Regions from separate parts of the Yersinia canariae genome, predicted to be linked through region 1. Evidence: predicted binding sites of a transcription regulator. Region 1 holds the regulator's gene; the other holds the start of a gene.

Region 1 (5,398 bases):
GCAATCTATGGCTGCGCCAAATACCGTGGTGCGGCTGTTGTTGCCATGCTAGGGATGAAACGGTATGCATTACGCTAAGATGCGACAAGATGCGGCGTAAATTGCGTTCCAATTCAGAGATTTGGGTGTCGGGATCGATATCCGGCATTTGCACAAAATCGTTATTCCCCTCACTGCTATCCGACTCCAGCCGTTGCTGGCATTGCTGTATCGCCATTTCACATAGCTGTAAATAATCTTCCGCCAATTTAACGGTTAACCGGACGTGGCGTTTATCTGCATCTGCGGGCGATTCTCCCAGTGGATAGGCCCGGGTCAGGATAGTCATCTCGTTGATATGCCCGACAATAAGTTCGCTATGTGTGGCCCATAGGCGCATGTCTGATAAATATTTGGAGTTGAATCCCGGCTCCTGCATGGCCTGATTCAGTGAGTTAAGAACAGCATTGCTGGCTTTGTTCACCTGAATGCGCTCATAGGACAGTTCCCCAACATCTGGCTTAGGTTTCAGTAGGATACGCAGGATACTCTGATAACTCTCTAGCGCCTGATGCGCATTTTTACGCAGTAAACCGCTTTGCCACTGAGGCCATAACCAGAGTGCACTGGCAAAGGCCAATGCGCAGCCGATTAACGTATCCAGCAACCGCGGGATCAAAAAGTCCGCCCCTTCTCCGGTCAATAGCTGCAAGATATACACCGTAGTGATAGTTCTAAAAATGACTGACAAGCCATAGTTTTTGCGTTGAACCAGATAGGCTACCAATGTGATGAGTAACATGATGCTCAGCGTGGTGCCTTCCGGCATTTTAAAGTGCAGTAAAGCTGCCGCGAGTAACAGCCCTATCAGGGTGCCAAGGGCGCGGTGATGAATACGGATCTTCGTGGCGTTATAGCCGTTTTGTGTCACCAACATGATGGTGAGTAAAATCCAGTAAGGTTTAGGCAGGTGGATCAGGTTGCCGATATAACTGCCAGCAGCCAGGGTGACGCCAATCCGGCCAGCATCACGTAATGCACTGGATTTAAAAGATAAGTAGCCGACAAGCGCCGGCCAGAACGGTTGGGATATCTGGCTGGACATCAAATCACGGTCATACTGCGGGCGCTGGTCGCTCAGAATTTGGGTAATATGACTGATATGGTAATAGCAAAATTGCGCCACTGGATTATTAGGATGTTGCTGGGCAATCTCTTCCAGTTCTACCAGTGCATCACCGGCGCTAAAGCCGGTTTTCGCGCGGTGGTGGTAGAGAATATCATCGGCAATGGTGCGCATTTGCGTTGAGATAATCTGTATATTGCGCTCAAGGACCTTTTCTATAGGTGTCTGCTCAATCAGCTCTTGCGTTTTTTCTGACTGATTCATTGCCGCAGTGATGTGTTCTTGCAAATCGAGGGCCATCTGAAATAGTGTCAGTAACCGTTTTTGCTCTTTCTTGGTGGTGTTAGGAAGCAGGTTAAATTGTTGATAAAGTTGATTAATTTCATCCATGATACCTTGCTGTTTATCCAACAACTGCGGTATTGCCTTTTCCGTTTCCCGGCGCTGGCCAAATAAACGGAATGTCGCATCGCAATAATTGGCCAACAGATGGTAAAGCTGGCTCAATGGCTCACGGATGGGCTGGTCCTTACATAACCGGAACCACAGCCAGGTAAATACGCCGTACCAGAGAGTCCCCACGGCACACATCAATGGGGCTTGCCAGATGGGCGCGCGACCTATCATGCTGAGACTGAAAATCGCGGCAATCAGTGCGGCCGGGAGCAAACGGCCATTGAGCTGACTGATGGCACCACTTATCCCCAATGTTAATGCGAGGCCAAGCAGCACCACTGGCAATGGGATATCCCACAGCAACAGTTGTTGAGTTAGATAGCTACTGAAGGTAAAGAGAGCCCCGCCGACAATCAGTCGCCGGAAGAAATGTTGATGAGGGGTATCTAGCGAAGCAATGTTACAGCAAGCGGGTATCAGGGAGAACATCAACCCCAATCGTAAATCGCCAATAGCAAACCCCAATGCCGCGGGTATGCACAGAACCAGCGTTTGGCGGAGAGCATAGTTAACTTCAGGATGATAAATAAGCCGTTGCCAATTCATGTAGGCCCCAGGAGTTTATTAATCACACAGATGAAGAAAACCAGTGCCGGGTTAGCGGCACTGGTTTATAGGGAACTAACGGGTGCCGTAAACGACAATCGTTTTACCGTGTGCGGAGATCAGATTTTGATCTTCCAGCATTTTTAGTATCCGCCCCACCGTTTCGCGGGAGCAGCCAACGATTTGACCAATTTCCTGGCGGGTAATCTTTATCTGCATCCCATCTGGGTGGGTCATGGCATCGGGTTGTTTTGCCAGATTAAGCAGTGTTTGTGCAATGCGCCCAGTGACATCAAGGAAAGCAAGGTTACCCACTTTCTCAGATGTTATCTGTAAGCGATTCGCCATTTGTGAAGACAGGCGCATCAAGATATCTGGATTTACCTGAATCAACTGACGGAATTTTTTGTAAGAAATTTCAGCCACTTCACAGGCGGTTTTTGCTCTAACCCAGGCACTACGTTCTTGGCCTTCTTCAAATAATCCAAGCTCGCCGATGAAATCTCCCTGGTTTAGATAGGAGAGAATCATCTCTTTACCTTCTTCATCTTTGATAAGCACCGCAACGGAGCCTTTCACGATGTAGTAAAGCGTTTCGGCCTTTTCACCTTGGTGAATTAGCGTACTTTTCGATGGATATTTGTGGATATGGCAATGAGACAGGAACCATTCGAGAGTCGGGTCTGTTTGTGGCTTGCCGAGAACCATTCGCTGTTATCCTCTGTTGTTATCGCTGCCTAATTAACAGGGCTCAGAGTTCCCTGTACGGCGTGCTTATAAAATACACTTTCATTTAGCATATTAATTTGCTCAACTGCCGAAAGGTATAGCCAAGATACGTACCGGGTAGAAACCCTTCACTGAGTATTGAGAAGCTACCCTATTTAATTCTAGAAACAACACTTTCGATTCTGTTTGTAGCACAGGATGAGGCCAGTGTCTTGTGTTGTATCGCTTCAGCATGATGAACATCGGGTTACATTGCCAGTTTGTAAATGAAAGGGTAGTCTGAACCAGAAAATTTAACCGGGAGCAAGAGTTATGCAGGCACGTGTAAAGTGGGTTGAGGGACTGACATTTTTGGGTGAGTCGGCTTCAGGCCATCAAGTTTTAATGGATGGGAATGCGGGCGATAAAGCACCAAGCCCGATGGAAATGTTGTTAATGTCGGCAGGCGGCTGTAGTGCAATTGACGTTGTTTCCATTTTGCAAAAAGGCCGTAACGATGTGCGCGATTGCGAAGTGACGTTAACTTCGCAGCGCCGAGAAGAGGCACCGCGCCTGTTTACGCAAATTAACTTGCATTTTATTGTCAGCGGCAAGGGCTTGACCGATAAAATTGTTGAGCGCGCGGTTGAACTTTCGGCTGAGAAATATTGCTCGGTTTCTCTGATGCTGGGCAAAGCGGCGACCATTACCCACAGTTTTGAAATCCGCGAAGTCGCCTAAGCAAACCCTTCGTCCTTGAAGCTGCGGGGCTGTTAGCTGTGCTCGCTCACCCGAATCACTGACTTATGTAAGCTCATCGGGATGAGTTCGCTTGCCGCCTACCCGCAGCTCCAATGACTTTGGATTGGGATAGTGTTAACCAATTTTTTTCCCTTCCAGCAATTGCTGCACCAATGGCGCCATAATCAACTCCATCGCCAGCCCCATCTTCCCGCCTGGGACTACCAATGTATTGATATTTGAAATAAATGATCCCTGTAGCATCGCCAGTAAGTAGGGAAAATCGATTTGATCCAAACCCCGGAAATGAATGACGACAAAACTTTCATCCAGTGACGGAATGGCTTTGGCGGCAAATGGGTTAGAGGTATCGACGGTCGGTACCCGCTGGAAGTTAATATGGGTGCGCGAGAACTGGGGGGTGATGTAGTTAATATAGTCATCCATGGAGCGCACCACGGAATCCATGACCGCTTCACGGGAATGGCCGCGCTCGCCGGTATCCCGGACTAATTTCTGAATCCACTCCAGGTTAACGATGGGGACTACGCCAACCAGCAAATCTACATGTTTCGCGACATCATGATGTTCAGTCACGACCCCGCCGTGCAGGCCTTCATAAAACAGCACATCAGTCGGCTCGGGTAGCGACTCCCAAGGAGTGAATGTGCCGGGAATCTGGTTATAGGGCACGGCTTCATCATAGGTATGCAAATACTTACGTGAGCGCCCGGTTCCGTGCTCACCGTATTGGGACACACTTTCTTCCAACTGACCAAAATCATTGGCTTCTGGGCCAAAATAGCTGATATGTCGGCCTTGATCCCGCGCTTTACGGATGGCGGCATCCATTTCCGGGCGAGTGTAGCGGTGGAAACTGTCACCTTCAATTTGTGCCGCGCGAATATTCAATTGCTGGAAAATTTTGCGAAACGCCAAACTGGTGGTCGTGGTTCCTGCGCCACTTGAGCCGGTAACGGCTATAACCGGATGTTTAATTGACATATTAGCTGTAACTCCATGGGGTTAGATCCTCAGTGGACAGGCTGAAATTGGCTGTTTTTTTATCGTTAATGGCTATTTTTAGGGCAAAGTGTCCAGCTTGTCACTCTGATTTTACTCGAAGAGTGTGGCGACAACGCGAGGGTTATGGCAACTCTTCTGCCCCGGCACGAAATGCACCACGCGGCATAATATTGATGGTTTCGTGTAGTTCAGACCACACTAATACCGCCTCACGACTCACTAATTGGCGGCGCACATCTTCGACTTTTTGTGCCAATGAGCGCTCTTGCTCGCCGTAATCGGTGCCTTCACGTAACACAAAGGTTTCAAGCAGATTATCCAGTGTTTCACTATCGACTTGCTGCCAGGGGATAATCATGACTGTTGCTCCAAATAGGGGGAAAGCCAGGCTGGAATACGTTGTTCCAACCACATTTGTGGGTGTTTTAATGAGCCGCCGACAAATCCGACATGGCCGCCATGCTCAGTTAACTGATAATCAATGTTACTTGGTAATTCCTGCCGGTTGGGGATAACGTCGGCCGTCATGAATGGGTCATCATTAGCATGAATGATAAGCAATGGCGTTGTAATTTGCGGTAGCAGTGGCAAAGCGCTGCAACGCCGATAGTAATCCAGTGCATCATTGAAGCCATGTATTTTCGCCGTTATGACATCATCAAACTCTTTGATTCGCCGCAGCCCTTTCAATTGCGCCAGATTCAACGGCAGGCTTCCGGGGTAATGCAACAGCTTACGAGTGGCATTTAACTTGAGCTGATTCAACAAATAGCGCTGATAAACACGTGAGAAACCTTGATCCATTCGATTCGCGCA
Region 2 (5,398 bases), 1.3 Mb from region 1:
ATCAACATTAACTTACCAATGGGGTATTCCAAAGGGTATTGAAGTTATTGCAGATAATGGTAAGGAAATAACTCTACGAGCACCACGTAATATATTACAAAATGCCATGCTATCAATTCCAGTAACTATAAAAGACAGTAATAATCTGACAATGATACTGGCCAGCTCGACTCAATTGAAAACCACAGGTGAAAATATATCAGCACGTGAAGCTTATAATGAATCGGTCAAGCAGCGCTACCAAATAGAGGGAGACTTTAATCACTGGGATGGTGTATCACATAAAGGTGTGCCAGGTTCACTCTATTTATACGAAAACCATTACACTAGCACCCGTGATTATTTCCGTTTGAAAACCAGCTCATATTGGTATTTCCCAAGTAATCAAACCAGTAATAAATATTGGGAATACTTGGAGAGTTATGATGGCAGCCAATATCTCAATGGTGATGTTATTGAGCAAACCGCTGAAACCAAACCGGTAGAAAGAATAGTGCAGTGTGATGTGCCATCCTGGCAGGAAAAAGTCTATAGCAATCCAACCACCATCAGTAAAGATGGCCGTGTTTACACCAACAAATGGTGGGTATCCACTACAACTGTCCCCGGTGATGCTGCGGTAACCGATACTACCGGTAACAGCACTGGCTGGGGTAAGGCTTGGGAAGATAAGGGTTTATGTGACACCACGGCTAAAGAAGAACTGCAAACGGTGATCCCGTCAAAACCGGTCACAATACAGCAGTGCAGTGCACCATCCTGGCAACAGAGAGTCTATGGCGACCCGACGACAGTCAGTAAAGATGGCCGTGTTTATACCAACAAATGGTGGGTTTCTGCTGAAAGCGTACCAGGTGATAGTACAGTTACCGACACTAGCGGTAATGGCACCGGTTGGAGTAAAGTTTGGGAAGATAAAGGGGCCTGCTAAGTACGCGAGCACATAATAGATAAAGGCAGGGGGAACCCTGCCTTTAGACTGCGAAGCTGATATCATAAATACATCAGCTTTTTTATGAATACATCATCCGAAAATTAGGACTGAATCCCCTGACTACGCAGGTAATCTTCATAGTTACCTGTAAAGTCGATCAATTTCTTCGGCGTCATTTCAATCACTCGGGTCGCCAATGAACTGACGAACTCGCGGTCATGGGATACGAAAATTAATGTGCCTTCGTACATTTCCAATGCCATGTTGAGAGATTCGATCGATTCCATATCTAAGTGGTTAGTTGGCTCATCCATTACCAGAATGTTCGGCCGCTGCATCATCAGCTTACCAAATAACATCCGCCCTTTCTCACCACCCGACAGAACCTTAACTTTCTTCTTGATATCATCTTGGCTAAACAGTAAACGGCCCAACACGCTGCGCACAGCTTGCTCGTCGTCTTTTTCTTGTTTCCACTGGCTCATCCAGTCAAATACTGTCAAGTCGATTTCAAAGTCTTGGGCATGATCCTGCGCGTAGTAACCTATCTTACTGTTTTCAGACCATTTTACCGCGCCTGTATCTGCCTCATAGTCTCCGACCAATGTCTTCAGTAAAGTCGATTTACCAATACCATTAGGCCCAAGAATAGCGACTTTTTCACCAACCTCCAGGCGCAGATCCAGGTTCTTAAACAGTGGGCCGTTATCAAAACCTTTGGTCAGCATTTCTACTTCAAGCGCATTACGGAACAACTTTTTATCCTGGTCAAAGCGGATAAACGGGTTCTGACGGCTAGAAGCTTTAACTTCATCAAGCTGGATTTTATCAATCTGGCGAGCACGTGAAGTGGCCTGTTTAGACTTAGAAGCATTGGCACTAAAGCGGCTAACGAAAGATTGGAGTTCAGAGATCTGAGCTTTCTTCTTCGCGTTATCAGATAACAGACGATCGCGAGCTTGGGTCGCCGCTGTCATGTATTCGTCATAGTTACCCGGATAAACACGCAATTCACCGTAATCCAAGTCCGCCATGTGGGTACACACCATGTTGAGGAAATGACGGTCATGGGAAATAATAATCATGGTACTGCTACGTTCATTCAGAACCTGTTCTAACCAACGGATAGTGTCGATATCCAAGTTGTTGGTTGGTTCGTCAAGTAGCAGAATTTCTGGATTTGAGAACAGAGCCTGGGCTAACAATACACGTAACTTCCAACCAGGAGCGATTTCACTCATCAAACCATAGTGTTGTTCGACGGGAATACCGACGCCAAGCAACAATTCACCGGCACGGGCTTCTGCGCTATAACCATCCATTTCACCATAAGCAACTTCTAAATCAGCCACTTTATAGCCGTCTTCTTCGCTCATTTCAGCCATGGCGTAAATGCGGTCGCGCTCTTCTTTTACTTCCCACAGTTCGCCGTGCCCCATGATAACGGTGTCCAGCACTGTGTTGTTTTCAAAGGCGAATTGATCCTGACGCAACTTACCCAGACGCTCATTTGGGTCAAGGAAGACGTTACCGCCACTTGGCACCAGATCGCCACCAAGAATTTTCATGAATGTGGATTTACCACAACCATTAGCGCCGATCAGGCCATAGCGATTACCGCCACCGAATTTTACTGAAATGTTTTCAAACAGCGGCTTGCTGCCGAATTGCATGGTGATATTGTTAGTACTTAGCACAGAGCTCGCTCTCGATTGGATTACTGAATAGGGATATTCAAGAATACTAGAAAATGTGATTCGGCGCGCATTATGCCACAAGATGGCAAGAGTATCGCCTCCAGTTTGCATGAAATCTCAGCAAGGGGTGGAAAAGTTGGTTAAGTTGAGGAGCAAAATCTGAGGTTAGTCAGCAGAACTTATCACGCGCCCCGCAGTTTTGTTCATCTGTAGTTCAAGTTGAGTTTCGTTTTTTATATTTAGTAATGGAATTTCATCCCAGAGTATCATTGCCTCTCACTCATTCCCCAAAGACATCTCTGCAAGTAAAGGGGCTAAATAGCCCCTAATATAAATAAGATACAATCAGAAGAATATTAATATGGTGCTTCATTCAAACATTGTAGCGCACTGTATTTATCTAATAGGAAAGGCCGCAGATAACCCACAGTATTAGACATCGGCAACACTTCTTCGCTGAGATGGATATTCAATATATTGCTGAGATAATCACGTCGTTTTTGTATTCTTTGCCAAACATCAGGATAATGAGTAGCCAGAGATTCACGCAACTGTTGATCGGCTAATGCAATGCAATCCTCCGCACTCACTCCCGCATAACCTTTAACAGAAGGGATAATGTCGATTTGGAATAACATTCCACTACGGATTTTCTCTTCTGACCCCTTATAAATAGGCGAACACAACCATTCTTCATCCGCAACTAAGTGCCCAGGATTTAAAGACCAATGATATTGTGCTTTAGGGAAAACAGTTTCAATTAGCGCATACATCTCTTTACCTGGCATGCCAATACGAATATTTTCTAGCCAAGCTATGACCGTAGCGTAATAAGGAATAGCAACTTTATCGAGATAATCTCTTTCTGCCAAAGGCAACTCATCGGCATGATATACTGCATAACCCGTTCTACTGCTCAAACCACCTTTAAACCCAGTGGTCAATGATACTTTATCGCCAAGTTGGACGGTTTTATCACTCGGATATAAATTAGCTTTTTCAAAGCGTTCGCCTGTTGCAGCAATCATCACAACAGTATTCGGCTGCCCTTCATCTGCCAGACAAGTACCAAGTTGTTTCTCGGTTATACCGATATCTACCGCGGTCAATGCATTAAGAATACAATTAGAGGCCAGATTAGCGCCATATTCATAATGCGCCAATTCATTCGCATTATTAGTCACTCTAGCCGCAATATCGCTGCCAATAAACAGGCTTGTAGCATTAACCACCAAAGTTGATGATGGAACAGATTCTTTTATCGCCGTTAGAATAAAAGCAGGAATATCAAATAATTGACTGTTATCATCTATCTTACTGGTAAATAGCTTCCATCCAACAATCCCAATTTTTTTGGCCCGCCAAATTTCAGTATCGGCCAATAATTCAACCAGTGTTTTACTATTATCCATAGGTTGATTTGGCAGCGAAAAATAGGGAACATGGATTGCTGTATTGCTAACTCGGGCATATTGAGACAATTTTAAATTCTCATTACCCAACAATAAACAGATCTCCCCGGATGCATGTAACACCAGAGCGGCCTCTTCAAATCGGGGAATGAATCCACTGAGATATTCAAAGTTACCGCCATGCTCCTTATCAGCATAAACAAGCAAATAATCTATATTGGCCTGAATCATATTGGCAATAATCTTGGCTTTGCGCGCCGTAATAGTGCTGTCATTTATCGCAACTGTGGCGACAGCATTAAATCTTGGGGGGACATCAATTGGGCTAAGTTTGATATGGCGTTTGGCAATCATCTTTTTCATTACCCCTGATTAGTGAATATAAAGTCACCCGACCCATTACTTTCCTACCCTACAACCATTTAGGATTACGGGTAAACGAGATTGTTAGCCAGCGATGTGGGCCTGATTCACCAATCGCCTGTGATATTTCATCGCGTATTTTGTCAAAATAGGACACACCGCTACTTTCCATTTCTGGCGGTATAACCACATGAATCTCAACAAATAAGCCTCGACCAATACGAGTGGCATAATGTGAATAATCAATAAATTGATATTTCGCCATTAACTTATCCATCAAATTCTCCATGGAGGCATCCAGTGTATCTGGAGTCATTTGTAATACTTCGCGGACGGCTGCAATGACGGTCTTTATCGGAACGGGGATCAATATCAGTGTTAACAGAGCCAGCACGCTAGGGTCCGTGTACACAATCAAATATTCATAACGCGTCCCTTCCATACTCCAGGAAAGTAAAAATGCCACTAATAAGGCTGAACTGATACAAGCCGACATTAACCAGCTTTTGGTATCCAGAGCAATTAACTCGGATTTAACGCGTTTATTCAAATGACGTTGTTTTAGGAAGATAGTAAAACAGAAAATACTCACCACCAGCGCATAAACAATCGCCCACCCCAATTCTAGCTCGCGGCCACCATCAATTATGCCTTTAATAGCATTAACAAAAGCATACAGACAGAGGAAAGCCAGTAAGCTGCCATTAAAAGCTAAGACCAACGGTTCGACATGCCAGAACCCATACTGAAAACGTCGACTATTCGGTTGACCAAGTAACCGGGATACCAATAAAGATAAACTGCACATCCCCGCATCTAAAGCAGAGAACATACCATCAAAAATTATCGACATCGATCCGCATACAATACCGAAAATAATCCCCATGATGGCAATAAATAAAGTACAAAAAATCGAACGTCGTAAAATTTGCTGCTCAAGTTTCGTATCATGCAGCATAGGTGCTACTTGTTCACTGAGTGTCGTCATGATT

What was found. The regulator CRP, encoded in region 1, controls carbon source genes, mostly activating them, when cyclic AMP is high. The targets are predictions, from matches to a motif close to ATGTGANNNNNNTCACAT.
Region 2: the regulator CRP is predicted to act here: its motif matches at 2,685-2,702, upstream of F0T03_RS14525 (ABC-F family ATPase).

What each region holds. Positions count from the first base shown of each region.
Region 1 is NZ_CP043727.1:4,390,893-4,396,290, reverse strand. It holds gene F0T03_RS20225 (YccS/YhfK family putative transporter) at 1-2,107, opposite strand, end outside; gene crp (cAMP-activated global transcriptional regulator CRP) at 2,183-2,815, opposite strand; gene F0T03_RS20215 (OsmC family protein) at 3,149-3,556, shown strand; gene F0T03_RS20210 (phosphoribulokinase) at 3,692-4,561, opposite strand; gene F0T03_RS20205 (YheU family protein) at 4,704-4,940, opposite strand; gene F0T03_RS20200 (hydrolase) at 4,937-5,398, opposite strand, start outside.
Region 2 is NZ_CP043727.1:3,137,871-3,143,268, forward strand. It holds gene F0T03_RS21795 (M60 family metallopeptidase) at 1-931, shown strand, start outside; gene F0T03_RS14525 (ABC-F family ATPase) at 1,036-2,631, opposite strand; gene F0T03_RS14530 (M24 family metallopeptidase) at 2,988-4,406, opposite strand; gene F0T03_RS14535 (cation diffusion facilitator family transporter) at 4,456-5,394, opposite strand.